DNA from 2 places in the Desulfosporosinus sp. Sb-LF genome. Region 1 is predicted to be linked to the other one. Evidence: a T-box and tRNA genes for the amino acid it is inferred to sense, from the RefSeq annotation. Region 1 holds a T-box; the other holds one or more tRNA genes.

The links. The T-box of region 1 lies ahead of ileS (isoleucine--tRNA ligase). A T-box ahead of a tRNA ligase gene usually reads a tRNA of that ligase, here a tRNA-Ile.
Region 2: it has a tRNA-Ile gene. The T-box ahead of ileS (isoleucine--tRNA ligase) is inferred to sense a tRNA for this amino acid. The anticodon was not compared.

The regions. Positions count from the first base shown of each region.
Region 1 is NZ_SPQR01000006.1:213,151-228,586, reverse strand. Features, by position in the region: gene ileS (isoleucine--tRNA ligase) at 1-2,518, opposite strand, end outside; T-box leader at 2,649-2,855, opposite strand; gene E4K68_RS11045 (hypothetical protein) at 2,881-3,354, opposite strand; gene E4K68_RS11040 (DivIVA domain-containing protein) at 3,442-3,903, opposite strand; gene E4K68_RS11035 (YlmH/Sll1252 family protein) at 3,915-4,712, opposite strand; gene E4K68_RS11030 (YggT family protein) at 4,713-4,976, opposite strand; gene sepF (cell division protein SepF) at 4,992-5,429, opposite strand; gene E4K68_RS11020 (YggS family pyridoxal phosphate-dependent enzyme) at 5,457-6,155, opposite strand; gene E4K68_RS11015 (HlyD family efflux transporter periplasmic adaptor subunit) at 6,220-7,155, opposite strand; gene E4K68_RS11010 (HAMP domain-containing sensor histidine kinase) at 7,170-8,540, opposite strand; gene E4K68_RS11005 (response regulator transcription factor) at 8,547-9,233, opposite strand; gene pgeF (peptidoglycan editing factor PgeF) at 9,239-10,060, opposite strand; gene E4K68_RS10995 (YlmC/YmxH family sporulation protein) at 10,237-10,512, opposite strand; gene sigG (RNA polymerase sporulation sigma factor SigG) at 10,692-11,465, opposite strand; gene sigE (RNA polymerase sporulation sigma factor SigE) at 11,523-12,248, opposite strand; gene E4K68_RS10980 (sigma-E processing peptidase SpoIIGA) at 12,252-13,166, opposite strand; gene E4K68_RS10975 (MarR family transcriptional regulator) at 13,433-13,924, opposite strand; gene E4K68_RS10970 (DHA2 family efflux MFS transporter permease subunit) at 13,887-15,436, opposite strand, start outside.
Region 2 is NZ_SPQR01000006.1:72,436-87,871, forward strand. Features, by position in the region: gene E4K68_RS21065 (cell wall-binding repeat-containing protein) at 1-3,398, shown strand, start outside; gene E4K68_RS10260 (nucleotidyltransferase domain-containing protein) at 3,864-4,271, shown strand; gene E4K68_RS10265 (DUF86 domain-containing protein) at 4,272-4,694, shown strand; gene E4K68_RS10270 (deoxyguanosinetriphosphate triphosphohydrolase) at 4,825-5,823, shown strand; gene E4K68_RS10275 (GerMN domain-containing protein) at 5,976-6,590, opposite strand; gene dnaG (DNA primase) at 6,981-8,831, shown strand; gene rpoD (RNA polymerase sigma factor RpoD) at 8,881-10,005, shown strand; tRNA gene E4K68_RS10290 (tRNA-Asn) at 10,108-10,182, shown strand; tRNA gene E4K68_RS10295 (tRNA-Ile) at 10,205-10,279, shown strand; tRNA gene E4K68_RS10300 (tRNA-Val) at 10,395-10,469, shown strand; gene E4K68_RS20810 (hypothetical protein) at 10,716-10,925, opposite strand; gene E4K68_RS10310 (biosynthetic peptidoglycan transglycosylase) at 11,112-11,816, shown strand; gene ytaF (sporulation membrane protein YtaF) at 12,081-12,713, shown strand; gene E4K68_RS10320 (DUF3862 domain-containing protein) at 12,911-13,432, opposite strand; gene E4K68_RS10325 (polysaccharide deacetylase family protein) at 14,067-14,792, shown strand; gene E4K68_RS10330 (class I SAM-dependent methyltransferase) at 15,110-15,436, shown strand, end outside.

The sequences.
Region 1 (15,436 bases):
ATTGAACTTCAGTCGGATAAAGATCCACTTGTGCAGTTAACGGATGATTAATTAATTTTTCCTGACGCGCTTTTTCCAAGACTTTGGAAACATCGGCCCGTAACTCCAAGATCTGATCCCAAAGGTCAGCGATCTTTTCATTCATCCATTCCGAATTTACCTTTGGCATTTCAGCTATTTGAACATTTTCTGCGTTCTTATCTCCAGGAATATACGGCCAGATTTCTTCAGTCATGAACGACAAGACCGGAGCTAAAAGGCGAACCAAAGCATCAAGGACTTCGTATAAAACTGTCTGGGCAGAGCGACGAAGGAGTGATGTTTTTCCTTCTACATAAAGTCTGTCCTTAACAATATCCAGATAAACGGCGCTTAATTCAATGGTACAGAAATTATGAATCGTATGGTAAACCCAGTGGAATTCATAAGTCTCATACCCCTGGAGCACGCGTTCAACCACTTTAGAAAGTTTAAGCAAAGCCCACCGATCAATTTCCTGAAGTTCTTGATAAGTCACCTTGTCTTTAGCAGGATCGAAATCATTGAGGTTACTCAACAAGAAACGCAGGGTATTTCGGATTTTACGATAGGCTTCAGACATTTGCTTCATAATACGCGGAGAAGCAGCCACGTCATTCTTATAATCCACAGAACTAACCCAAAGCCTCAAAATGTCTGCGCCTAATTCTTGTACAACCTTAAGAGGATCAACCCCATTGCCCAGCGATTTAGACATCTTGCGCCCCTGCTCATCGACCACAAAGCCGTGGGTTAGTACGCTACGATAGGGAGCTTGACCAAAAGCGGCCACTGACGTTGATAGAGAAGAATTGAACCAACCGCGGTGCTGATCTGAACCTTCTAGGTAGAGATCTGCTGGCCAAGAAAGTTCACTCCGCTGCTTCAAGACGCCAGCATGGCTTGTACCGGAATCAAACCAAACGTCCATGATATCCGTCTCTTTACGGAATTTGGTACTACCACAATCACAAGCGGTCCCTTCTGGCAACAATTCATTAGCAGAATGGGCGAACCAAGCATCCGATCCTTCTTGACGGAAAAAGTCCTGAACTTTTGCGATGGTTTGGTCATTCACCAACACTTTTCCACAATCCTCACAGTAGAAGATGGGAATAGGAACCCCCCAAGTCCTTTGCCGGGAAATACACCAGTCTCCCCGGTCTGCTATCATGTTATAGATCCGATCTCTTCCCCAAGCGGGAATCCAGCGAACCTTCTCAATCTCATCTAGTGCTACTTGGCGAAATCCATCAATGGAGGCAAACCATTGTTCTGTTGCTCGGAAAATGATCGGGCTCTTGCAACGCCAACAATGAGGATAACTGTGCTCAATTGTTTCCTCAAGCACAAGATCTCCGGTTTTCTTGAGGTCCTCTACAATCACAGGATTTGCTTTTCCAGTTTTAAGACCAACATACACTCCGCCTTCTGACGTGAATTTTCCTTGATGGTCAACTGGACATAAGACAGGTAACCCATAGTTCTTCCCAACCAAAAAGTCATCTTCTCCATGGCCTGGCGCGGTATGAACACAGCCTGTGCCGGCTTCTAAGGTAACATGTTCCCCGCAAATCACCACGGAGTCTCGGTCAATGAGCGGATTTCGACAAATCACACCTTCAAGTTCTTTACCAGAGAGTGTCTTTTCAACTGGAAGTTCTAGCTTCCAGAGGGAGCGTAAGGACTCCAACATCCCCTCAGCGACGACCCAATGTTCTTGTTGGGCAGTGACAACGACATACGTTAACTCTGGGTGTACACTGATCGCTAGGTTCGCTGGAAGGGTCCAAGGAGTTGTGGTCCAAATGACCACGAAAGTATTCTCTTCGGCAAGCACGTTCAACCCATCACGTACCGCAAATTTAACATAAATCGCCGTGGCGGGCTTATCCGCATATTCAATTTCCGCTTCAGCTAATGCTGTCTCACAGGAAGGGCACCAGTAGACAGGTTTTAACCCTTTATAAATATAGCCTTTTTTGGTCATATCACCAAAAACCCCAATTTGAGCTGCCTCATACTCCTTTTGCAAGGTGAGGTAAGGATGTTCCCAATCTCCGCGTACTCCAAGCCGTTTGAATTCCTCACGCTGAATCCCTACATATTTCTCAGCATAGTCCTTACATTTCTGTCGGAATTCCAGTGCAGATACCGCATGACGGTTTACGCCTAATTTCTTAATGACTTGTTGCTCGATAGGAAGTCCATGGGTATCCCATCCTGGCACATAAGGCGCATCAAAACCCATCATGGTCTTGTATTTGATGATAACATCCTTCAATACCTTATTGATGGCATGTCCAAGATGTATATCCCCATTAGCATATGGTGGACCGTCATGAAGAATAAATTTTGGTCGTCCTGCACGTGCTTTTTGAACCTTTGCGTAAAGTTTCTCTTCTTCCCATGATTTCAAGATTTCCGGTTCCCTTTGGGGAAGATTTCCCCGCATTGGGAAATCTGTTTCGGGTAAATTCAGTGTATTGCGATAGTCCATTTATAATTTCCTCCTTTGATTAACCAAAAACACAGGTAAAGACAACTACCTTATCCATAACTAAATGTGCGATATTCACACGTTGAGGAATAGGTTAGTTCAATAAATATCAAAAATCTCGTCCCTCATAAAAAGGGACGAGATCACTCGCAGTACCACCCTTGTCGCCATAACTAGCCACTTGGAAGTCTGATAACGGGGACAAACCGAAAGCAGCCTACTCTGATTTCAGCCCTTCACTCCAAGGGGATTTTCTCAGTCACACCTCACGGGTTCACACCATTTCCCGCTCGCTGTTGAAGCGTTTGACAAAGACTGTCCTTTTCAATGTGTTCTACGAAATTTAATTCTTGTCGCTAGTTTTATCCTTTAAAGATAACCCTTCGTAAGATAGTGACAAGCTTCGCTCGTCCTTCCGATTCAATCGGATCTACCATCCACAGACACAGAAATGAAATTTTCTGGCTCTTCCATTCCTGAACAAAGGGATCCATATGTTCCTTAGAAAAGTATAAGTGCGTGGAATCTTGAGAGGGCGTTAAACTGACGACAACGCCACGTTGCTCCATTTCATCCATGGCCTGAAATGCACGATCAAGTAAATCATCGCTTCCAGTCATCAAGACATCCCCTGGGCGAAAATGATGGCTTGCTTCGGCAAATCCAACAGTAAAAATTTTTTCATCCTTTGTATCTACCGGCAAATCGTTGATTGAAGATAAAAGTTGAACTTCTTGTCCTCCTACCTTCCCAACGTAAACATTATTCTCATCCTGATGCAACCCAAATCCTTGAATGAGAAAGTCGGGAGGTATCTCACTAATTAATCTATTCATTGATGACAATCCTTCTCCTTCAAAGTTATCTATTTATCATTTTACCACGAAACCAAGCTGATTCGCAACCTCAGGCACTCTGAGCTCTCAAGCTATGCCTTCTTTTCGATCCTGTGAATTTGCCAAATCTAGGTGGGTAAGCAGAAAAGACTTGAGTTGAGTTCGGAGCAAATCACGATTCCGCGATAGTTCCAGAATTTGCTCTTGAATTTCTTCATATTTTTTTTCAGCCTCAGACACCTTGATCAATTTTTTCTGTTCTGCTTCCCTCAACAAAAGTTCAGCTTCATGACGTGCGGCCTGCTTAACCTCTTCTGCCGTTTGTTGAGCTAGGACTAGAGTTTGTTGCAAGGTGTTCTCTATCTGACGATAATGGCTGACCTCCGATTCTAACCCTTTTGTCTTTTCGCGAAGTTCGAAGTTCTCCGCATACGCAGATTCAAATTCCTGACTCACGGTTTCAAGAAACTTCTCCACTTCCCCGCACTGATAACCTCGTACCCCTTTGCGGAAGGTTTTATTGCGTATATCAAGAGGAGTCATTTGCATCGTATTCCCTCCTAAGGCCGTTTTGACCGGAAAAGTACAATTTGCCAAGCAGTTCGATCCTTACGGGTTTGAGAACATTCCAAAAACTTAATACGCCCCTGCCCCCGGCAAGAGATGGTATCCCCCGGCTGAACTTCTGTATCCGCTTTACTTACCCTAAGTCCATTTCGGCTTACCTTGCCTCGGGTAACCCATTCCAGCGCATTAGACCTCGAAACCCCAAAAGCGTTGGCAATTACCGCATCGATGCGAGAAGAATTAACCGTAATACGACGCTCTTCACCCGAATCAGGATACAGGTCTGGAATCTCTCCACATAGTGAGACTTTTAGTTTCTCTCGCCCAGCTTGTGTCCAATGGCCCAATAAAAAAGGAACAATCTCTGTTGCGGTTGCAATATATTGACCCTTTTGCCCTGCTTGAATGTCCCCAAAAACATCCCTCTTGAAGCCCATACCCATGAGGGAACCTAATATCTGCCTATGTTCAAGCTGAACACGCGAATCCGTTGGAAGGACCCATAAAAGCGAGACATTTGCATCCTCAGACTTCAAAGGCTCCCCTTGAGGGCCTATAAGAATTCGAACCCGCTCTGCCTCCGGAAAGCCTCCCTCCGCCTTTATAGCAAGATGTTCCTTGCTAAGAACGGTTTCAATCCATTCCCGCATACTAAAACTCAAAAAAGGAGTGACTTGTTTAGATCTCTCATGAACCACCGCATCGGCTTGGTCTAATAGATGGGCAGCTTCTAAACGCACTTCTTTTTCGCTCCAAAATCCGAGCCCATTACGATCCATTAAATGTTTCATTTAGAAAAAGGGCCTTACAATCCAAGATTGAATCAGGTTCAGCGCAATAATTGAAATGATCGGAGAAAAATCGACCGCCATAGCTGGTCCGCCGATCTGAAACCGTTGAAACGGCTTTAGAAGGGGGTCTGTCACATCATAGAGGAGGCTAATCAAATAGTTGGACTTCAATTGGGGTACGAAGGAAAGAAACGTTCGAATTACGATCGCATAAATGAGGATAGTTATCACTTTATCAACAATTTGAGCAATTAGTGAAATCACGTTTAGAATCCCTCCCTATTTCGGCCAAAACAATCCTTTGTCTTTCAGTTCATCGCGCATCTCACCAGAAATATCGACGTTATTTGGTACAAATAAGAATATTCCATTCCCTACTTTTTGCATGTTGCCATTTAACGCATAGGTTGTCCCACTAATAAAATCAACGATCCGTTTTGCTAACATTTTTTCTGCATTCTCGAGATTAACAATAACCGGTCGGCGCGATTTCAGCTGATCCGCAATGTTCTGAGCTTCTTCAAAGGAATTCGGTTCCATCACCACCACACGCATTTGTTTCTGAGTGTGTATACTTACGACCTGGGCATTCCTACGGCTAGTGCGCACCTCTTCTTGCTCGTTTTTTTCTCTATCATTTTCTTGAAAAATGTCTTCTTCGGGTTCTTCATCCGCGAACCCCATAATCCCAATCACTTTGTCAATTAACTTAGCCAATTTATTGTTCCTCCCTTTCCAGGTACATTAATTACGTTCTCCAAAAATCTGACGTCCTACACGGACAAGAGTTGCCCCTTCTTCGATCGCCAATTCGAAGTCTCTACTCATTCCCATTGAAAGCTCGCGCAAATCGACTCCAGGCCATTTTCGGGACTGCAACGTATCGCGAAGTTCCCGAAGCTGTTGGAAAAAGCCTTGAGTTTCCAGCGAGCTGGCTTCCAACGCCCCGATGGTCATAAACCCTCGAACTAAGATATGGGGGTAATCCCTAATTGAAGTTAAAAAGTCTGGCACTTCTTCAGGCAAGAGCCCTGCCTTTGCAGGGTCCCGAGCAATATTTACTTGTACAAGTGTCGTCCAGGTCTTAGCACACCGTTCGCCATGCTTGTTAAGTGCCTCCAATAACGAATACCGATCGAGCGAATGAATCATAGCAATATTTTGGTCTAAAAACTTCACTTTGTTTGTCTGTAGCCTTCCCACCAGGTGCCATTCGCAATCGTTCGGAAGAACTGGAGCTTTCTCCATCCACTCTTGAACACGATTCTCAGCAAAGGCACGTTGTCCAGCTTGATAAGCCTCCTCTAAACGTAATACTGGTTGGGTCTTCGACACAGCCAATAATCGAACAGTACGGGGGTCCCTCTTACTCCGCGCTATGGCTTGGTCTATCCGCTGACGAACCTCGACTAAGTTTTGCTCAACACCCGTATTTGTCAACATTAGAATATCTCCTTCGCAATGAATTCTACGCCCTTTCGTCGTTTCCTGCTTGTGAAGCCCAAACCTAAATATTTTTTACGTTGGCTACTAACCCTTCTAGTCCGTCGCGGGGGTTGATCACAACAGGAACACCACTTTGCAGATTTTCAATGCAGGCTTGATTGTCATCTTCATCGAGGACCTTCACCTTCTTAAAGTGCACAACTCCCTCGCTCCACAGGAATACTCCGAGCTCCTCTCCCTGTGTCCAAAGTGCGCTCCTTGGAACGAGAACTCCATTTGTCGGCGATTGGTAGATCCAAGTCACCTCTTGTCGTCTATTGATCGCTGACCCATCAACATAATTGGGAAACTGAACAACGACACCTAGCGGTTTATCTGATTTTCGTGTGATTTTGGCACTCACCGTTTGATCCCCAGCCGTTAAGCGTATCGTTTTTCCAACAATGAGCCCATCAATACTGGGCAGTTCTAAAAATGCCACAGTTGGAATAAGGTTATTCACAATTTTGCCCACAACTTCTCCCGCCTGCGCCGTTGCTCCTGCGGTTTTTACATTGACAGTCTGGGCCAATAACTTACCCAAGTCCATCGAGCTCAGATTTTCACTGGTCATAGTGGATTCTAAGCCATCACTTTGGCGAAAGAACAGCCCCCCATTTGCTGCCAAAATAGCTTGGTTCATCACATATTCCTGTTTAGTTCCAGGAGCCGCACCTTCTGGTTGGAGGGTTGCCACCGTTTCCCCACGTCTAAAGCGCTGTCCATCTTCACCTACAAATTGAACCTTTCCTGAAAATGGGGCAAGTATTGGCCACTCCTGATTGGCAAATGTTGCCGCAACTTTTCGCTGATGGATAATCGTTCCAGTTTGGGCTAAGGCCGATTTTATCGTTCCAGCCATAAGACTGGAGCGATAGGACCACAAAATTCCTGCGACCAGAACAATGAGCAAACTACCCCAAAACCAATATCTTAGTTTAAACTTTTTTTCTTTCATAACGCCCTCCCTGGTTATTCAGCCCTTGGCAATTCACATGTAAAGACGGTTCCAATCCCAAGCTGAGAAGCGACGTTAACTTTGCCACCAAGGTCTTCCACCATATGTTTTACAATACTAAGTCCGAGTCCAGTTCCCCCTTGTTCTCGAGAACGAGCTTTATCCACTCGATAAAAACGCTCGAAAATTCGTGGCAACATTTCCTCTGGAATCCCACAGCCCGTATCTCCAAATTCAAGACGAATTTCTTGGGAATCTACCTGCGCATGCAGCCAGACGCGCCCTTCTGCAGTATATTTAACCGCATTCTCTAACAAATTAAGAAGAAGTTGACTTAGCAAATCTTCTCCTATTAAAATCGGGGGCAAATCTTCCGGGAGTTCAACCTCCACCTCTATTCCTTTGATCTCAGCAAAGCTCAGAATCACTGGTTTTATTTTTTCATAAGCTTGCTGAACGTAACTAGTTTTATTGGAACTCATCCCAGCACGATTTTCTCGTCCCTCAATATGGGCCAGGGTCAGAAGATCTTCGATAAGGCGCTGCAAGCGCAACGTCTCTGCTTGGATTATCTTGAGGAACCGATCGCGCAGAGAGGGATCGTCCACCGCCCCCTCTAGAAGTGTTTCCACAAACCCTTTAATGGAGGTCAGAGGAGTTCTTAATTCATGAGAAACATTAGCGACAAATTCCGTCCGCATTTGTTCTAGTCTCCGAAGCTCTGTAACATCATGAATAACAATGACCGCTCCTCGGGGCTGGTCGCGTTCACTATGAATAGGGTTAATGTGGCTCTGCACTGTCCTTTGGGCAATATGAGTTTCCCTTGTAGCTGAGGGCTGACCAGAAAGCACCTTACGCATTAAACGCTCTAATTCCGGATCATAGGTCAATTCTAATAGATATTCCAATTCTCCATCCGTACGTTGACGTTCAAAAATTCTTTCGGCAGCAGCATTAACTAAAACAACCCGTCCTACATGATCGACAGCCACAACTCCTTCTTGCATCCCTGCCAAAATTGCTTCCATCTTGTGTGCTTCCTGTGTTCCATTTTCAACCATCCTCTCGACATGACGCGAAAGACTGTTTAGTTCAGCAGTGAACTGTCCAAGTTCATCGGTTGAATCCGATAGATGAGTGGGCTCAAAATCTCCCCTAGCAATTCGTTGAGTCGCAATGTGAAGCTTTTCCATGCGACGTGATAGTTGGCTAGAGTAGAAGTAAACAACCCCTGCAGGAAGACACAACGCCAGTGATGCAACCCCAAAGTTAGGAGGCTGCCCTGCAGATCCTAGTTTCGTGCTCTCTCCTACCCAAAACAGGAGTAGAGAAAGCCCTGTCATTGCAAAGAAAAGTCCGGTAATCCTCCATTTAATTCTCATACTCTATTACCCATTAAAACGATAGCCTACCCCTCGTAATGTTTCAATGTACTCAGGGCGTGACGGGTCCCTTTCCACTTTCAACCGCAGATGGCGCACATGAACATCAACCGTTCTAGTATCTCCGTCATATTCATACCCCCAAATGCGTTCAAGTAATTCATCCCGAGAGTAGACCTTACCAGGATATGTTATTAAAACGCGAAGAAGTTCGAATTCTTTGGGCGTTAATTCGATCTCCTCTCCCCGAACATGGACACGAAAACCTGTCAAGTCAATCCGCAACTCTCCCCGCAGTATCTGAGCATTCTCTCCCTCGGGCAAATTCAGACGCCGCAGACGAGCTTTAATCCTTGCTAACAATTCACGCGGACTAAACGGTTTGGTCATGTAGTCGTCTGCACCAAGCTCCAATCCTAAAATCTTGTCGATCTCTTCACCTTTAGCCGTTAGCATGATAATAGGAATTTGCTGAAATTTGGGGTTTGAACGAAGTTTGCGACAAACCTCTAAGCCATTCATCCCTGGAAGCATGACATCCAACACGACAAGGTCAGGCTGTTCCTTTTCCACAAACCTTAAGGCCTCCGGCCCATCCTTCGCCACCCAAACCAGGTAACCTTCCTTTTCCATATTAAACCTGAGGAGTTCTTGAATAGGTTCTTCATCATCAACTACTAAAATTGTCGTCACTTATCCTAAACCCTCCTCTCATTGTCCTTTTGTCGTATCCACCCAGCCATTCGTCCGGTTAGGGCACCATCACGGCGATGGGAAAAAAACCATTCAGGATTGTCTGCAGTACAGATCGATGCTACATCTATATTTTCCGAGCGAACCCCTTTTTCTAAAAGCACGGATTTATTAGCCTCCCACAAATCAAGGTGGTAATGTCCACCTTCTTGAGCGTGCAGAAATGGTGTCTCACGGTAGTTTGCCCGAAACTGTACTGCCACACTTTCATTCACTGCATAACAACAAGGCCCAATACTTGGTCCAATCGCAACCCAAGCGTTCTCTATATGCCCTCCAGCTTCTTCAAAACATTCCAGGACCTTTTGCCCAATCTTATCGACAGTCCCTTTCCAACCAGCGTGAGCAATTCCTATTGCCCCTAGGTCTGGGAAATAGAAAAAAAGCGGAACACAATCTGCATAAAAGGCCATCAGTCCAACATTACTTTGTGTCAATAATCCATCCACCGCGGGGATTGCCGTCTCCAATTCACGAATCCCCCGACCCCCATCTTCCTCCTTGATCCATATAACGTTTGTGCCATGCACCTGTTCGCCCACCGCTACCTCTGACCAGACAGCCCCCCATTGATCCAACCATTGCTTTCGGTTATCTAAAACTGAAGTGGGATCATCACCCACATGAAGCCCTAAATTTAAAGTACCATAGGGAACCCGACTTGCTCCCCCTACCCGAGTGGAGAAACCTAAGTCTATGCCTTTATCTTGCCATTTTGGAATGGTTAGATAGGTTAAGCTTCCTCTTTTCTGCCACTTCCAGCTCATCTCTCCAGCCCCTTTTATTTCCTTTGATTTCCTTTTAATATACCATTTAATATCCTTAAGGACAATCCTGCCTAAGTCCTAGTCAAGTAGTCTGCGCCTCGTTAATAAAACTAGCGTAGGCCCATGTTCCTGTATAATAAACAGGGGGCCTACGCTAGTTCAAATTCTTATTACGATTACCGATTGTTATCATTCTCCGTATTAAACTCAGGCAGATCATTGGCATCCACTAAGATAACGTCTATCCCTATTTTTTTGACTCGGTCCCACGGGATAATATAATCCTCCGTCTTGCCGCCGCCAAAAAATCCCCAACTTCTTGGGGGCCCTGGCACAATAATCCCTTTGACAACGCCCCGTTCGAGATCCAAATCTAGATCTTTGATTGGCCCTAACCTGCGTCCATCCTTAACATTCACTACATCCAATAATCTCAAATCTGAGATCCTCATTCCAAGGCCCTCCCCCCTAATCGAGGCTCGAGGTTCTAATATCGTCCATCGCGCTAACCTCGAGATAAGTCAGTTTCCTATATATCATCATATGAGGGAGAGACTTGAAATAGCCTACAGTTGAGATATTTTTGCATATCTAAGCAATTGCTTCAGACAATGTGCATCGTACTTCATGGTTACACATACTTGCGCATATGTTGCATAGCTGCTTTTTCAAGACGAGATACCTGAGCCTGAGAGATTCCAATCTCATCAGCAACCTCCATCTGAGTTTTACCATTGAAAAAACGCAAAGACAAAATGAGCTTTTCTCGTTCACTAAGACGCCGTAAAGCTTCTCGTACGGCAAGTCCTTCAATCCAACCATTGTCCGATTGCTTATCATCTCCAATTTGGTCCATGACAAAGATAGGATCTCCACCATCATGATAAATCGGTTCAAATAGAGAGATTGGTTCCTGGATGGCATCCAAGGCGAAAATAACATCTTCTCGTGGAAGAGAAAGTTTACCAGCAATCTCCGCTACGGTTGGTTCACGTGAACACTCACAGACCAACTGATCTCTTACTTGAAGTGCCTTATAGGCAATATCCCGTAGCGAACGGCTAACCCGAATAGGATTGTTGTCTCTTAAATATCGACGAATTTCTCCAATGATCATGGGAACGGCATACGTAGAAAACTTTACATTTTGTCCAAGGTCAAAATTGTCAATTGCTTTCATTAATCCAATACAGCCAACCTGAAAAAGGTCATCAACGTACTCTCCTCGATTCGTGAACCTCTGAATCACACTGAGAACTAGACGGAGATTTCCATGAATAAGTTTGTCTCGGGCGCTGCGATCTCCAGCTTGATAAATCACGAACAATTCCTTCATTTTTACACTGGATAATACAGGCAACTTCGAGGTGTTCACTCCGCAGATCTCAACTTTATTTAATGCCAAACCAAGAGCACCTCCCCAGCCAATTCTGTACTGAAGTATGCCCTAACACCGTTTAGGTTATTCCAATCGGCAAAATTCTTTGCGTAATCTGCGAATAATCCTTTTCTCGAGCCGAGAAATGTAAGACTGTGAGATTCCCAATCGATCTGCAACTTCTTTTTGTGTTTTCTCAACCCCATTATCCAGCCCAAACCTTAATTCCATGATCACCTTCTCTCTATTTGTCAGCCTCCCCATCGCCAACTGTAATAACTGCCGATCCACCTGCTCTTCGATGGGCTTAGAGATAATGTCATTTTCCGTACCCAAAACATCGGACAACAGTAATTCGTTTCCATCCCAGTCAATATTAAGAGGTTCATCAAACGATACTTCCGAACGGGTTTTGTTATTACGTCTAAGATACATTAGTATTTCATTTTCGATACATCGAGAAGCGTAAGTGGCTAATTTGATTTTCTTCTGGGGGTCGAACGTATTGACCGCTTTAATCAACCCAATGGTTCCAATTGAAACGAGATCCTCAATCCCTATCCCTGTATTTTCGAATTTGCGTGCAATATACACCACCAGGCGCAAGTTACGTTCGATTAAAATATCCCGAATGGAAGAGTCCCCCATTTCCAATCGTTCTAAGAGAACCCCTTCTTCATCCGAGTTAAGTGGTGGCGGAAGTGCTTCACTACTTCCGACATAATAAATTTCACTAACTCCGAGAATTCTCTGAAGAAGTTTAACCCATAGAAATTTAACCTTATCAAGAGCATTACTCCACCACTTCATTTATCAATCTCCACCTTTCTGTAAATGTTCCGGGTGTAGTAACGCTTGGTATTCACCCTCTGAACTTAATACTTGCTTGACTAGTGCTACCGTTGCTTGAATTTGCTGACTTCCACTTTTGTCATAACATGTCACACGTTCAGGCCTTATCCCAAGAAGCCAGCTCTGACGATCAATCGCTTGAAAAGGGATAAAAACAAGGTGCTTTACTAAACTTGGGCTAAACCTCCAAAGTAACGGCCACGGGTCTGCGTAATCTTTCCAAGGAATAGTTAGAAATGACCGTACATCATCTGGTAATGATGTAGCCGCAACCTCCTCTTCTAACAGAATAACAGGAAATCCTGTCATGGGATCTTTCAAATGATTCCCTGTGTCCAGCATCGCCTTTACATTAACAACCTTTTGTTCTTCAGCGCCAAAATCAATTTCTATATCGTAAATAACTTGCTCCAAGACAGAGTGTTTTGCTTGCCAGCGCTGCCAAAGATGCTGTAAGAACCACCACATAAATCCACCCAACGGGAGAATCCAAAGGTTGTTTAAAGCCAGCGAAAAAAGTTCAGTACCTAACCCACTATCAAATTGCACCCAACCCCAAATGGCATACACAAATCCGCCTAGTCCTGCCGAAAGCAACCAAAAACCAACCAATGATTTCATATAGGTTCTCAATCTCCGAGTCGGGAAAGCGGCCCCAACCATAAGAAACGGGATAATCCATTTACTTAACGTGGTCCACGGCGGTGCGGAATAGCAGGCTAATATGACTGGAATTTCGCCCAGCAAAGCCGCCACCAGAATTAGGCCTGGCCGTACTGGGAGGCGAATGAGTCGGGCTAAAACCACGAGAATAAATGCATCCATTCCTCCGTTAATAAGAATATCCAGATCGAGATAAGTCTCTACTACGGTCATCTGTGCATCCTTTCCATACGCTTCTCTAAAAATTATATCTAAAGTAGGTGATAAAACCTGTCGCTTTCCGTGGGTCAGAATGGGATTTTTTAGGAAGACAAGTGCGAGTGGTGTAGATTTATTTGCAAAAATTGTAATCGTCGACAAAGTGTGCAAATTTACACAGGAGATGCCCCTTTAAAGCTCGTATTTAAGTAAATAAAGACCTGTCGAGAATAGACTGATTGTCTATTCTCGACAGGTCGATAAATCAAAATTTCATGACATTAAAGCATGCTATTCCAAATGGGGCGAAAGTCTTTTTGATTTTTTTCCACTAATGTGAGTAACAACTCTAAGCCAATCGTTATTTTTTCCAAATCTTCTTTTCTAACATCCTTAAAAATATTAGTGATAAATTCGTTCATAAAATCTTTAATAACATTATTATTTTGGAACTCTGGTGATAGTGATAGTTGTACAATTCTGCGATTACCTTCTGGAACCTCTCTGATGACAACTCCCTGCTTAACTAACCGATCCACAATCCCTGAAACCGTACTCTTAGACAAGCCTAACCATTCACTCATATCATTCAAAGTTGAAAAAGGGTTTTTATGCAATCCTATTATTAGGCCAATTTGAGGTCCAGTAAAACCGTGCTGTCTAGATTTTTGGTAAAGTTGATCTCTATATATCTTTTGAATAGACTTAAAGAGAAATACAACTCTCTCAGCCGGGTCATTCCACACACGCGGCAACTCCGACATCTGATCCATCCGGAATCGTCTCCTTTGTTAAGCTCTTGTCTGGCTCAATTTTCTTTGTCTTTTGGTTACTACGCATCATTATAACCAAAACAATAGCTAAAAAGACAGCAGGAACTGTTATTGCCACAGCATAATTCATAGCATCAAGATAAGCCTGAGCATAGATTAGCTTTCCAAGTGTGGAAAATGCAGATCCTTGAGCAACTTGTTGAGATAACCCAGATTTCATATAGACCCCTTGCAAGACCTTGGCAAGATAGTTTGAAGTTTGATTAAACGGAGTAATCTGTTCGGTTAGTCTAGCATAGTTATAACTTGATTTATTGGATATGATTGTAGTCATAAACGTAATTGCTACGGCGCTCATGATATTACGAACTGTTGTTGACAGTGCCGTTGCCTTCCCAAACAGATGTCTCGGAACGGCGTTCATCGAGGCCGTATTGACCGGCATCATGGCAAGCCCAAGTCCAATCCCCCTGAGAGAAGCAATCACAGTAATAGTTATCGCTGGTGTATCCATGGTAAATTGAGACATTATATAGGTGGCAAGGGCTAGAATCATTAGTCCGGGGACAGTCACGACCTTTGCCCCAAACTTGTCAAAAATCGCGCCACTGATGGGCATCATTAATCCGGAAGCAATGGCTGACGGAAAAAGAATCAACCCTGTTTCCATAGCCGTGTATCCTCTTAGATTTTGCAAAAACAGAGGCAGAACATAGATACCACCCATCATAGCCAAAGTAGTTACACCTGATATGATTTGAGCTAGAGAAAAATTATATATTTTGAATACCCGTAATTCTAGCAAGGGATCTGGATGCATCAATTCGTTGACGACAAATATGAGGAGACAAAAACTACCGAAAGCTAGTAAAAGCGGATATTTTACATTTCCCCAATCAATATTATTGCCTTCACCGAGGACGTATAACAGACTGACAATCCCAGCAATTGAGGAAAGGAACCCAATGTAATCAAAATTTCCTTTATAGGGCTTCAGCGGTGTTTCTCTCAATAAAATACCTGCCAGAATTACTCCAAAGACTCCAATTGGCACATTAACATAAAATATGAAACGCCAATCCATATATTGTATAATATATCCACCTAAGGTTGGACCAATTGCAGGCGCCGCCATTGCAGCGATCCCCCAAAAGCCTAAAGCTTTACCACGTTCCTGAATAGGAAACGTTTGCATAATATAGCCCATTCCGACCGGCATAATGGCACCGCCACCTATCGCCTGGATGACTCGGAAAACAACCATAGCATTATTACTCCAAGAAAAGCCGCACAAGAACGACCCTATGGTGAAAAAGCCCAAGGCAAAGATGAATAGTTTTTTAACTCCAAATGTATCACTCAAAAACCCTGTTATAGGTACTACAGCACCCATCGCCAGAGTGTAGCCAGTTAATATCCATTTTGCCGCTTCCAAGTCAGATCCGAAAACGTTCATCATTTTGGGAATCGCGATATTTACAATACTGCTGTCCAGCATGACCATGAACGTCC
Region 2 (15,436 bases), 140 kb from region 1:
GCACCATTAAGATTGACCAAGGAGCAATGGTAATTGCAAGTGCTTATATGTCAATGGACACAAAAAATGCCATAGACGATACGGATGGCCTGATCGAGGCAAGTGCAGGAGGCAAAACTGTTGCCAACATCTTGATGGCAAACTACACTGCCCCTGTTGCCTCTAAAACAACGACCACGGTGAAGAATGGTGCAACTAAAGTCGCTGCATTTGCACCAACCTCGCCGTATCAATCGATCGCTTTTACCGTGCCGGCAGGCAGCTATACGTTGTACAAGGGAGCAATCCCGCAAACTCACAGCGATCCAGAAAAACAGATATTTGAGGTAAGCGCGCTAGGGCTGAATATCTTTAGCAACGTAAAGGACGATAGCAGCCTACCACCTGAACCCCAAACCTACACCGTAAGTGGCACAATCAAGGACACGAACAACAACCCAGTATCTGGTGCAACCGTAACCTTGACGGATTCCAAAGACAGTAGCAAGACGTACACCGGTACAACAGATGCCGATGGCAACTACAGCATACCCAGCGTACCCGACGCAAGCTATACCGTTACCGTAAGCAAAGGCAGCGAAACCCTCGGTAGCGGCAGCGTAACGGTGAAGGGCAGCGATGTATCCGGTGACAGTGGAAATATAACCGTAACGCCACCAACACCGCAAACGACGCCAACCCACACCGTAAGCGGCACAATTAAGGACACGAACAGCAACCCGGTATCCGGTGCAACCGTAACCTTGACGGATCCCAAAGACAGTAGCAAGACGTACACCGGTATAACAGATGCCGATGGCAACTACAGCATACCCAGCGTACCCGACGCAAGCTATACCGTTTCCATAACCAAAGGCAGCGAAACCCTCGGCAGCAGCAGCGTTACGGTGAATGGTAGTAATGTATCCGGTGACAGTGGAAATATAACCGTAACGCCACCGACACCGACACCGCCAACGACTCCAACCTACACCGTAAGCGGCACAATCAAGGACACGAACAGCAACCCGGTATCCGGTGCAACCGTAACCTTGACGGATCCAAAAGACAGTAGCAAGACGTACACAGGTACAACAGACGCCGATGGCAACTACAGCATACCCAGCGTACCAGACGAAAGCTATACAGTTTCCGTAACCAAAGGCAGCGAAACCCTCGGTAGCGGCAGCGTAACGGTGAATGGTAGTAATGTATCCGGTGACAGTGGAAATATAACCGTAACGCCACCAACACCGCAAACGACTCCAACCTACACCATAACCTTTAATTCAAACGGTGGAAGTAATGTTAGGGCCATGATCGAAACTTACGGCACAGCTATAATTCTCCCAACCCCCACAAAAGCAGGCTATAACTTTGTCGGCTGGTATAGGGACAGCAGCTTTGCAACCTCGTATCTTGCCACCACAATGGGCGCGGAAAATATAACCCTTCACGCCAAGTGGGAGCAACTCACCTACGAAGTCAGCGGTAATATCAAGGATGAAGATAACGCCAATGTAGACAGTGCGACAGTAAAGCTGATGGCAGGTAGTCGACAAGTTGCCCAAACAACCACCGACGCTAACGGCGTTTTCAGCATCAGCGGAATTCCAAGCGGGATCTATAACTTGGTAATCAGCAAAGGCACCGACCAAATTATAACCTTAACCATCACAGTTTCAGGTAATACTACAACTGGGTCGGTTACATTGCCAAAGGGTAATAAAAATAGTGTCGTAGAGGTTAAGTCCGGTACTCCAGATATAATTGTGGATAAACTCAACGACTTCTTTGCTAGCAATCAATTTACTCAGGATGATAGCAATGTTATCGACGCCGGCGGAACAGTTGAGATTAGGCTAATCGTTGAGCAAAGGATTGAAAGTGGCGACAATGCCGCTGAAAATGCGCAGAGCATTATAGCTGCAGCAGGAAGCGGAAAAGAAATCGGGATTTTTCTGAATTTAAGCTTAAGCAAAATTATAACACCGACTCCCGGTGGTACAGCAGAACAGCCAATTCCAATAACGGAGCTAGATCATCCATTAATCATTGACATACCCCTTCCTACTGAGCTGCAAGGCAAGAACAATTATGTAGTATATCGTTATCATGGTACAGAGGTTCAAACCATCACTCAAACAAACTCCGATGCTGAGTATATTGAGTTAAGCGCTGATGGTAAGTCTATAACGCTCCACGCGAAAAAATTCTCTACCTATGCTATAGGATACACAGCGGCTTCAACACCAAGCAGAGGCGGTGGTAGTGGTGGAGGCACAGCCGCTGCACTGTCCATTACAACCGACAGCAACACAGGTGGAAAGGTTACCATCAGCAGCGATCAAAAGACCGCTACAATTACACCTGAGGAAGGCTATATAATTTTCGATGTACTGGTGGATGGCAAGAGCGTTGGCGCAATTGCGGCATATACCTTTACAGACAGCGAAAACCACAAAATAAGAGCACTTTTCGCTGAAAAAACAGGCGTAAAAAGACTCGCAGGAGTAAATCGAGTGGACACCGCTTTGGAAATCGCCAAAGCTGCTAACGCCGGTAAAGTAAGCAATGTTATTCTGGCCACAGCCGAAAACTATCCGGATTCTCTGGCAGGAAGCGTCCTAGCCGGCAAGTATAATGCGCCGATCCTGCTCGTAGGAACGGAAGCGGATGATCAACAAAAGGTACTTGATTACGTGCAATCCAATCTTGAAACTACAGGAACAATTTATATTCTAGGCGGCTACGCCGCGGTAAGCCAAGACATCGAGAGTAGAATTAAAGCTCTGGGATTCGGCAATATCATCAGGCTCGGTGGCAAAGACCGCTATGAAACATCAGCCATTATTGCCGCGCACATGGTAAAGGACAATGATGGAACGCCTATCGTCATCACCACCGGTGAAGATTACCCCGATGCCCTATCGATCAGCAGTATAGCCTCCCGCTATCAGTATCCGATCTTGTTGACCGCTAAAAATGAATTAAGCAGCGCCGTTAAACAAAAAATCCAAGATATTAAGCCCAGCAAGATCTATCTGATCGGTCTCGAAGGTTCAATCAACCAATCCGTCGAGGAAGAAATACTGCAAACTACTGCATTAGCCAAAGATAGTATCATCCGAATAGGAGGAGCGGATCGCTTTGAGACATCCCTCGCGATAGCCAGACACTTTAAGCCGACCGGCAACTACGTCTGCATCGCCACCGGCAATAACTTCCCGGACGCCCTATCCGGCAGCCTCTATGCTGCTCGGATGAATGCGCCTATACTCCTTGTGGATGAAACGATCTCAGATCAAATGACGAGCTATTTCAAGGAAGAGGGCATTAAGGGTGCGACAATTTTCGGAGGGGAGGCTGTCGTCGGTAAGAAAATATTTGAGGAACTGACGAATTTAGTTAAACCGTAAAATGCAGTAAGGCCAAAAATAAGCTAAACAATAATACAAAAGCCAGAAAGCGTCACGTGATATGCTCGCCTTATGGTAAACAGTTTACGCTGACAAAGAATTTCTATAGTTTAATCGTGTTGAATTATTAGAAGTGTTCCATAATGCGAAAAAACGTCGATTGGTCTATTTTGATTGCCGCAGCCCAAGCCGCGGTGCAGAACCGATAATATCTGAAGATTTGATGAAGGCAAGAACTGGCTTGTAAAGCTGAGTTCTTGCCTTTTTGAATGTTAAAGACCAAGCCGTTTCAACTGAATACCATGAGGAATGGTACCCGAATGATAAAGAGAGTGGTGATAGGGAGCAAATAGTTGTTTTTATCTATCCCATATTATGGTATAGTTTAAATATCCTGATTCGAGCAAACAAGCATTATCAAAATATTGTTAATCAAGATAAAAGATCTAGAAAATGAGGTTTGGAATGATGGACGAGTTAGTACAGAAATTCATTGCAGTGGTTGTATCCTTCCCAGAGATTGAACTGGCTTACTGGTTTGGATCACGCGCCCAAGGAAAAGGGACACCCCTGAGTGATTGGGATTTTGCTGTAAAATATAATAAGGAAATGACATGGAAAGAACAATTGAATATTCGTTCCTCGTTTGCGGACTGTCTTAAAACAGATGCTGTTGATCTGGTGGACTGGGATTATTCTCCACTATCTTTACGCTACTCTATCGTCCAGGAGGGAATCTTAATCCTTTGCCGTGACGAGAATCTAAGGGTGGAATTGGAAACAAAGACACGTTCTCGCTATTGGGATTTTGAACCCTATTTACGAGAATACCAGGAAGCATTTTTTCGTCGCGTAACGGAAAGGGGATTGTAAATGGTTAATCGCACAAAGGTGGAACGGCAGTTGGAGCTAATCAAAGAATATCTGGATTTCTTACAAGAAATTCGATCGCTCACAGAAGAAGAGTTTGCCGCATCCAAAAGGAATTTTCATAGCGCAGAACGTTGTTTGCAGTTAGCCATTGAATGTTTAATTAATATCGGAAACCATATTATTTCCGATCAAGGTTTGCGCGCTCCAAAGGATTATGCAGATATTTTTAGAATTCTGGCGGAGAACAGTATTTTATTAACAGAGGATGCCTTGACACTCAAACAAATGGTGCAGTTTCGAAACCGGCTCGTTCATGTGTATTGGGATATTGAACCAAAATTTTTATGGCAGATTATTCAGGAGGAGTTAGAAGATATTGAACGGTGTGCGCAGGACTTGGCAAGATTTGCGCAAAACCACTAATCAGGTGGATTTCGTAATGGAAACCGACTCCGATGGGTCGGTTTGATCGTCTCAACCTTTTATTGGAGATAAAATGGGTGAGAACGGAAAAGAAATTGCTGCCTAGGTTCAATCTAGAGGGGGCCAAACAATGAGCGATGTTCATAACATCCGACAAAGGACTGAAAAGGAAGAACAAGAACGCCTATCACCTTATGCGGCAAAAAGTGGGGAAGCGAATCGCGAGCACTGGGAAGAAGAATGTCCGATCCGCACAAAATTTCAACGGGATCGTGATCGAATTCTGCACAGTAAGCCCTTTCGTCGCCTTAAACATAAAACCCAAGTATATATTGCTCCATCGGGAGATCATTACAGAACTCGTATGACCCATAGTTTGGAAGTCTCTCAAATATGTCGTACTATCGCCCGGGGACTACAACTAAATGAAGATCTTATAGAAGCGATAGCGTTAGGCCATGATGTCGGTCACACCCCGTTCGGGCATGTCGGAGAAGAGGCTTTGAGACGGATTATCACCCACTTTGAACATAATGAGCAGTCCATTCGTATTGTAAAAGTTCTTGCTAATGAGGGGCGTGGATTAAACCTGACAGAGCCTGTTCTCGATGGGATATTACATCACACTGGAGACGGAGTTCCCAAGGCGCTAGAGGGGCAGATTGTAAAAACCGGGGATCGAATTGCCTATCTCTGTCATGATTACGACGATGCCTTGCGAGCGGGCTTACTGATCCGAAGTGATTTGCCGGAGACCGTCAGGAGGACGCTTGGAGAGAAACCAAGTGATATGATTACCACAATGGTGGTTGACATGATAGAGGCATCCATCGGGCAATGTCGCATTCAACAGTCGGCAGAGGTCAGAGGTGCAATGCAGGAATTCCGGCAATTTATGTTTGCCAGGGTCTATAATAACCCTAAATTACGTGAAGAACGTCGTAAAGGTCAATACATAATACAGGCTCTTTTCGAATATTACAGTCAGGATATATCGAAACTTCCTGAGAACTTTTTGGTTTGGGCTCATGGAAACGAAGTTCAAGCGGTTGTGGATTATATATCGGGACTAACAGATAATTATGCTATTGATCTATTCGAGCGACTGTTTGTTCCACGGCAAAAGTGATTTAATTGATCTAAAACAATGAAAAAGTGGTTGAGCGACTAGTCTGCTCAACCACTTTTTGTCAATAAGTCATTTATAAAGTATAAGTTTCGGGCAACAGAAGTAAACTAAGGCTAGGGCCAAGTTTTAGCTTCTTTGAGCCTTTTGAAATACTATTTGGGCATTATCAAGCTGGTATTAGGTTTGAGGGGCAGACTTGTGTCTAGATTTCCCAGAATTCCATCTAGTTTTTTCCCCTCCAAGAGAAATTGGACGCTTTGAATGGTTGGTAGGGTCGTCAATGTGTTTACGATACTGTACATAGTCATTAGCTCACCAGATGACCCTCCGTGAAAGTTCTTTTGGAATTCCTTTGAAAGATTAAGGGTTGCAACGCCGTCTGCGCTCACAGACGCGCTAAGAAGCGTTGTCCCCTGAGGAAGGGGTTTTTCCAATCCAGAAGGGGGAGTTAACAGTTCCTTGAACATCGCTTTGATAACTTCCTGATCAGTCACCACGACGGTTCGATTCGTCGCAACTAATCCCGTAGCCTCAGCATTAGGGAAATAAAGTGTCAGTTTCACGGATTGCGGACTAGTGCTCTCAGGGTTATTCACTACAGGAGGGGTTGTTGTCGCAGGGGTTGTGGTTGTGGAATTATCCGAAGGCTTAACAGCTTGAGTTTGGGTTTTGGCCGCATTACAGCCAGTCAGGAAGACTCCTGCAAGTAACATGGTAACAATCACTACGATGAACGTTTTAAAGGTGCGTCGATACTTAAAGTACATAAGGTATTCACCTTCCTCGTAAGGTTCTTTATTTATACTAGATAGAATATTAGTAGGGTCTATGTATCCGTTTTTCATATAAGTGACTTGAGTTTGTTACTTATATACTAACATGGTTTTCAGATGTGGGAAAGGGCTAGTCAGGGATTCTTAGCTTTCATGAAAAGGATAACCCAAAATTTAGTATAAATAATTGTCGAAGAAAGCAGGTATTACCATTGAAAAGGGAGAATTAATAACATTGTACGATGGAATTTCTCCTCTTCCTAAAAACTGATTTGTGGATTAATGGTTTAAAAAGAGGATTTTATGAATTTTCGGCGAAGGATTGTATAAGCCCAGGGTTGACAAACTATATAAACTGTGGCAGGGAATCGAAAGGCGATAAACGTGGACAACAGAAGTCATGAAGAATTTATTCCAGAAGAGGTCATCGAGGAAGTGCGTCAGCGCACGGATATCGTAGAAGTTATATCTGACTATGTGAGCTTGCAGCGTAAGGGGAAAAACTATTTGGGGCTTTGCCCTTTTCATTCAGAAAAGACGCCGAGTTTTACCGTGACCCCTGAGAAACAGATGTTTTATTGTTTTGGGTGCAACGTTGGGGGGAACATGTTTTCCTTTCTTATGAAGCTGGAGAATTGGTCTTTTCTGGAGAGTGTTCAAAATTTAGCATACCGATGCGGCGTGCAACTGCCAGAGAAAGAATTGTCTTCCCGCGAACGTGAAGAAAGTAGACTCCGACGGCGCTCTGAACAAATTCATGAATGGGCGGCAAGCTACTTCAATAACTTACTGCTGATGTTGCCTGAGGGAGAACCAGGACGTCTTTACTTTGAAAAGCGTGGGATGGACCTTGAGACGATAAAAAGCTTTCGTTTGGGTTATGCTCCAGAGCGATGGGACGGATTATTGGTTTATATGCAGGAACGTGGTGTTCAGCCACAAGAATTAGCGGAAGCAGGGTTAGCCTTGGAACGGGGGACGCCGGGGAAAGGGGGACAATATTATGATCGTTTTCGCAACCGTGTCCTCTTTAGTATATTAGACCGTCGCAACCATCCTATTGCGTTTGGCGGCCGAGTTCTGGATGATTCGCTTCCTAAATATCTAAATTCTCCTGAGACTCATTTTTTCAACAAGGGTCATCACCTCTATGGAATGCATCGTGCGCACCAAGGAATCCGTGAACAAGGTTACGCTCTCTTGGTTGAGGGTTATATGGATGTCATTGCGCTTCAAAATGCTGGATTTCCGAATGCCGTTGCCTCCTTAGGGACGGCTTTGACAAGGGATCAGGCAAAGGTTTTGAAACGATATACTCAGCGTGTTGTCCTCCTCTATGATTCCGATGAAGCAGGAATCCAGGCTGCCTTACGAGGGGGAGAAATTCTGCGTGATGCAGGAATGCGCGTGGATATCTTAACCTTAATCGGGTCAAAGGATCCTGATGAGTATTTGAAAACCCACGGTGTGGAAGAGTTTAATAAAGCTCTAAAGCAGGCATTAACCTACGTTGAGTTCAAATATCGGATCCTGGTCCGTGAAGCACCCCCACAAAGCATTCCAGAAAAGGCGGAACTAGTCATTAAACTTGCCCCAGATATCTTGAAAGTTATCAGCCCCGTTGAACGGGAAGGGTATGAGCGCTTTTTGAGTTTGGAACTCGGGCTTACTTTAGAAGCCGTACAACGCGAGATTTCAAGCCAAGAGCAGAATAAATCTAAAAAAGTGCGCGTACAAGAATATTCTCCACTAAAACAGGTTAGTTCTGGGAAAAATAGAGATAATATTATTAATGGCATTATATGTAAGGATAACGCGGAAGAATTATTGCCAGTAGTCTATTTGGGGGTTTATCGAGCAGAGCGCATGCTTCTGCGTATGTTGCTGGAAGATATTTCACATTTGCCTAAAATTAAGGCCAAGCTGGGAGTATCCTTTTGGAGAGTTCCAGAGCATCAAAAAATCTTCAATTATCTCGATCAGGATGGTGGATTGCCCGCGAATAGCGACGAAACGGTTCAGAGCCGGTTGGCTAGCTTACTCCTGGAAGAGTTAGATATATCTCAAACTGAGCGACTTTTAGATGATTGTATTAAGGGGATTCTCTCGACTCAAGCAGATGAACGAGTAGAAGATCTTCAAGCACGCATGGCAACTTTAGAAAAATCCGGTGACATGGCAGGGGCCATGACTCTGTTGAAAGAGATAGGAGAGCGGTTGAAACGTGGCAAATAGTAAGGTAAAAGGCACCCAAAAGAAAAGTCCGAGGGAAGGTGGGGGTCAGATGAGCGATGAACAAAAAATGGAAAGCGTCCAAGCCCTCATTCAGAAAGGCAAAAAGAAGGGATCCTTAACATACCGCGAGATTATGGATGCTCTCCAAGGTGTTGAACTTTCCCCCGATCAAATTGATGATGTATATCAACAACTTGGGCGAATGGGAATAGATGTGGTGCCAGAACCTGAAGATGTAGAGCGGGAAGCCTTGAAAAAGGGCAAGGATGATGACGATCTGGTAGATGAGCCAGACGAAGATGTAGAGGAAGAAGCGGAAGTAGATCTTTCCGTGCCTGAAGGCGTAGGAATTGACGATCCCGTGCGCATGTATCTTAAGGAAATTGGGCGAGTTCCCCTGCTCTCGGCTGAAGAGGAAATTCAACTAGCGATACGTATGGAGGCTGGCGACGAGGAAGCTAAACGACGTTTGGCTGAAGCCAATTTGCGTCTTGTGGTTAGTATTGCGAAACGCTATGTTGGACGAGGTATGCTTTTCTTAGATCTGATTCAGGAAGGAAACCTTGGCCTCATTAAAGCTGTTGAAAAGTTTGACTATATTAAAGGGTTTAAGTTTAGTACGTATGCCACCTGGTGGATCCGTCAAGCGATTACCCGTGCCATTGCAGACCAGGCCCGGACAATCCGGATCCCAGTTCATATGGTAGAAACCATTAACAAGCTCATCCGCGTTTCAAGACAACTCTTGCAGGAACTGGGACGGGAACCGGCACCTGAGGAAATTGCTACAGTTATGGATATTCCGGTCGAACGTGTACGGGAGATCATGAAGATTGCCCAAGAGCCCGTTTCACTAGAAACCCCCATCGGAGAAGAGGAAGACTCCCATCTAGGAGATTTTATCCCAGATGAGGATGCCCCAGCACCGGCAGAGGCTGCTTCGTTCATTCTCTTAAAAGAGCAATTAGAAGAAGTTCTAGAAACATTAACCCCGCGCGAAGAGAAGGTACTTAGGCTGCGCTTTGGCCTTGACGATGGACGAACCCGGACCTTGGAAGAAGTAGGACAGGAATTTGGTGTCACTCGAGAACGGATTCGACAGATTGAAGCCAAGGCATTACGGAAGTTGCGTCATCCGAGTCGGAGTAAGAAGTTAAAGGATTATTTGGAGTAAAAGACGGCAACGTTTGCTACTCTGAAAAATACTAAAAGATAATATCGAAAAAGACTTGACTATAAGCTCAGAATTTCGTATAATAATCCGTGCAAAGGACATTCCTCGATAGCTCAATGGTGGAGCAACCGGCTGTTAACCGGTAGGTTGTAGGTTCGAGTCCTACTCGGGGAGCCAATTTTTTGCATAAGTATAATACGGGCCCATAGCTCAGCGGTAGAGCCCCCCGCTCATAACGGGTTGGTCCTAGGTTCGAATCCCAGTGGGCCCACCACTTCAAATGTCAGTGTTTGATTGCCAAAGGTCAGAAAATAGAAGACCGAAGCTAATTTTTGAGAAGGAACTTAAAAGATGTAGCTATTCCAAAGGGCATATCGAACATCTAATTAGGGCGATTAGCTCAGCGGTAGAGCGCATCCTTCACACGGATGAGGCCACTGGTTCGAGACCAGTATCGCCCACCAAATAAAGTAAGATTTGGCTAATGAAAATGCTGAAAGTCTTGGTACAAACGGATATTGTAAAATTGTGAGACTGAACGACAAAATAGTTAAATATTCACTTATAATTGTAAGTATCCGTAAGTAGTCGGTCAAGATTCGGTCAGGCAGTCATTATGAATAAGCTGATACCTCATTGATTTGTCAATGAGGTATTTTTATATACCTGTGATTATTTTAATAGAAGAACTGTTGTAGATGGGATACTTATTATTGCAACACAAATTGCAGAGGCTCTAGACGGCCCTCTGGGCCTTTTGAGGAGCTAGAGACGGAGGAAGAGGTCACAGTCGCAGAACGTATTTGTTGTGCAATTTTGGGGCATCGAGAATGGATTTGTGTCACACCAGGATTTCCCTTAATCAACTGGCTACCAAAATGAACCGTGCCGTCCGTCATTGTCGATTGAATTTGTGACACGCAAATGGAATTTTCACCTCGGTTTTGTTTAAGGGAACGTTTAAGCGTTAAGAATGTAGATATGCCTGCTGATAACCTGTGATGCGATACAAATGCCTTGCTGTATGATTGACCATTCAATAATATGCATTTAATGAGCTTATCCTTTATCTGACGGAGGAACTCGTGAAGAGATTCATCAAGAATTTGTTTAAATTCCTTATTTATACATCTGTGTTTCTATGTATTGGTTGGTTTGGAGTAAAATATTACTTTACTCATGTCAACAGAATTGCCGATCAGGTGCGTAGTGACGTGCTCACTCATGTACAAACCCATCATAGCCAGTTTCTAACGTACAACGATATACCGGAAATATATCGAGATGCCATAATCTCAACTGAGGATCGCAGTTTTTTCACAAACAGAGGAATAGATTTAAGAGGAACTTTACGTGCAGTGTCTGTGGACATTGGCAGTGGGCAGGCCCGTCAAGGTGGCTCTACAATCACGCAACAGTTGATTCATAACACACTTTTAAGTAATATGTCAAAATCATTGACGTGGAAATTACTTGAGAGTATCTATGCCATAGGGGTGTATGACTCGATGAGTAAGCAAGAAACATTCGCGTTCTACACCAATGTCATTTACTTCGGACATGGGGCTAACGGATTGTACCAAGCGGCAGAGACATACTTTGGAAAACCTCCATCGGAACTGAACGCAGGAGAACTGACAATGCTAGCTGGCCTTCCGAATGCGCCAAGTAACTATGACCCATATCACAACATGAAACTTGCCCGTGAGCGACAACATATTGTCGTACAAAGTATGGTTGATAACGGAGAAATTAGTGAATCTCAGGCGAAGAAGATTATCAGCGAACCTATTGCGGGTAAAATAGAATAAAGAAAAGCTATTAGAAAAACTTAATCTAGATTTCAGTAAATGAGTCTATTTTGCTCTAATGATGTAATAAATCGCAATGCAAGCCAAGGCGTAAAAATTAATGTTAACTACCTTATATATTGTCTTTTATGGGCAAAAATTAAGGCCTCAGCTTGACCGGCTGGGGTCTTTAATGTAATTGAAAAGAATACGTTAACAAATGCCTTTTTCCTTGAATAGTATGGTTCGGAAACTAGGATTTCTATGTTCAAGGGGGAGGCACTAATGCATATAGTTTCGGCACTCTTTTTAGGTCTTGCCGCTAACCTGGATAACCTTGGGGTAGGTATTAGTTATGGAGTTAAAAAAATACGTGTTCCCTTTCTCTCCAATTTCTTCATAGCCTTATTATCGGGTGTAGTTGTAGCCATTTCCGTCTTAACAGGGCATCTTCTTAGTCGATATATTGCGGTAGCAGGTGAGATAGGGGCCTTAATAATTGTCGCCATAGGATTTTGGGTAATAGCACATAAGACATCAACAAGTGATTGTTTACCAGCTGCTATTCCAGTTATGAAGACCTACTCTGTTCCAATCAAGGCGTTGAATTGTGTTGTCCAAATCACTAAAGAACCTTCTGTCGCCGATTTTGACGCTAATGGTTTCATCTCGACCAAAGAAGCCATGGTTTTAGGCTTGACGTTATCGTTTAACTGTATTGCTACTGGGGTTGGGGCTGGACTTACAGGAATGGACCCTCTTTCATCAGGTATTTCAGTCTTTATCTTCAGTATGATTTCAATTAGCGTGGGATACTTGATCGGTTGGAAAACTGCTTCCGACCGATTTGAACAATTCGCCCAAGTGATTTCAGGAGTGGTACTTATTATAATCGGTATTTATGAACTTCTTAACTAGAAGTTGTTATTTTCAACTATGAGTATTAACATAGATTCTTAACGTCTAACCATCCATAGAGGTCTACATACCTTAAAGTAATCATCACAGAAGTTTTTCAAGATGAGAGAGGATATAGCTTCTCAAAAAGTGAACACCCCAATCAAGGGGTGTTTCTGTTTCTAGTAATAGAAAAATAGTGTTTATGTGACACTTTGTTATTGCAAGTTAACCTCCATTTTATTGACTAGTTTATTGTCCTTAAAGGCCAGGAACACTTCTCCAGCGGATGGAGATTTCACGTGACATAAATAGGTTGCGGTATAATCTTTGCTTCCCTTTATACCGCTTTCTGTGACGACTTCACCAGTGCCTCCCAACAAGCCTTTAACTTTTTCATAGGTATCACCGTATTTTAGCTGGTTGTACTTAGCTTTACTAATGGTTAGTGTATTGCTTTTCTCAGTGGCTTTAGCTGATGTTGTTTTACCGGATTCAGATACTTTTTGGCTCGAGGTTAGAGTTTGATTGTTTGTATCTTTAGGAGTAACTGGAACCGATGGAATTGTTTTATCGGCTGAAGAGTTCGTATCTAGTGTGTTAGGTGCAGCAGCCGTAGAAGTCGATTGTTTTGAAAGCCCTGTTGTTAACTTGCTACAGCCGATAAGAGCCATGCTTAAGCCTAGGAGTAGAGTAATTAAAACTAGCCAGTGTTTTTGAACTGATACTTTAGCACGCAATAAAATTCACTCCCCTTATATAATATATCCATATATTACCATATAAGGAACTGCGTACTAGCTTTTCGACAATATCCCTTATACTAATTCTAATTAACAATAGATAAATATAGGAGAGTTTATTTTACGAATAAAATTAAGAAATAGTCAAAACTGATATAGACCGCCGTTCGGCTAGATTAATTTGGGCCCTAAATAGAATACAACGATAAAAAATGATGTATGAAGAGTAAACCTCCTAGTGTAGATTTATAACCTACGTAGGAGGTTTACTCTTTAAAATTTGAAGATAATCTGTTGGAATTATTCTGAATCAAGCGGTTCAGTTAAAATAAGTTATCTATGCACTAACTTGTTTTTGCTTTAAACATTTTAAGTTGTTTTTAAGAAAAAGATGATAAGTTGTAGGGTATACCGCATAGTATAAGTATAGCAATGATGAAGGAGTAGAAAGTTGAACTTTTTCGAAAGTGTTCTGGTCTCTCTTTGAGCTTTGCGAGTGAACAAACTAAGGTCGGCAGCTTAACAACCCTGACTATTGCTGATGTCGCCAAGATTCTAAAATGTTACTATAGAACCATTTGTGACTATCGTAATAAATATTTTTAACCCAACTTGAGGAGAAACGGCGATAATGGATTTGCGTAGATTAATAGTAGAGTTCACTTTTTTGTTAATTGTAGCTTATATAATTATTCCAAATATTGTATTGCGTTGTGGAGGGATCGGTTGTTGGAAAAGGCAAAACGCCTTAGGTGTTGCAATTACGTTTGATGATGGGCCTCACCCGGAATATACCCCTAAAGTTTTAGAAATTCTTGAGCGGTACAAGGTACCGGCGACCTTTTTCGTTGTCGGAGAAAATGCCGCCACTTATCCTGAATTGATTAAGGAAATTCAGGGCCATGGGCATCAACTTGGTATACACTGCCAACAACATATTTGTTCCTGGTTTCTAAATCCATGGGCAACTTGGAGGAAGTGGGACGAAGGTGTTGCCACATTGGAACGGTTAACCGGGCAAAAGGTGGAATGGATTCGTCCACCTTGGGGGGTCTTTAACATGGCACTTTGGCTATGGTTGAAATACCGTAAAAAGAAAGTGGTTCTCTGGAATGTAGAGGGTTACGACTGGCTCGCTCAACGAAGTCCAGAGCAAATCACAAAACGGGTTTTGAAAAAAACAACAGTAGGCTCCATAGTATTGTTACACGATGCCGGGGGTCAGCCAGGAGCACCGGCAAATACCATTTGTGCTCTAGAAAGCATTTGCCGAAGGGTTGCAGTCGAGAAAAAGTTGCCTTTTGTTAGCCTGGATTTGCCATTGAAGAATTCACAAAGCAACAAATGGACAACCTAATGATAAAGCCGTATAATAAAGTTGTTGTTCAGCCTCCAAAAAGGGGCGTAAAATTCAGAAAAACACAATTTCATTCAACTAATTAAATAAAGCGGTTTAAAAGTCGGTCACATTAACTAAAAACTGCACCACAAGGGTTCTAGGGTGGGTGATACACCTTCGAGACCAGTATCGCCCACCAAATAATGCAAACAATGGACTGTGGCAAAATAAGCCGTAGTCCATTTTGTGTTTTCGGCAGATAGACCTATCCTGAGCACTAGTTTTTTGGCCATAATAAAGTATAGGGTTAGATCATTATATATGAGGTGAAACCTATGAAAGTATCAATAACACTCGGACCACGCTTGCAGACAGTCGCAGCATTTGTTCCAGAGGGTGCCAAGCTGGGGGACATAGGGACTGACCATGCGTACCTGCCCATAGTCCTCTATGAGACCCAGCGGATATCAAAAGCGGTCGCAGTAGATGTTCATGAAGGACCGTATCAATCCGCTTTGAATGCCGTAAAAAGTCGAGATTTAGCCGCGGTGATTGATGTGCGATTTGGTGATGGCTTGATCCCGCTCGAACGCGGTGAAGTCGATGTCTTGACACTCGCCGGGATGGGAGGAAAAACCATGCTGGATATCCTTTCTTCTCGA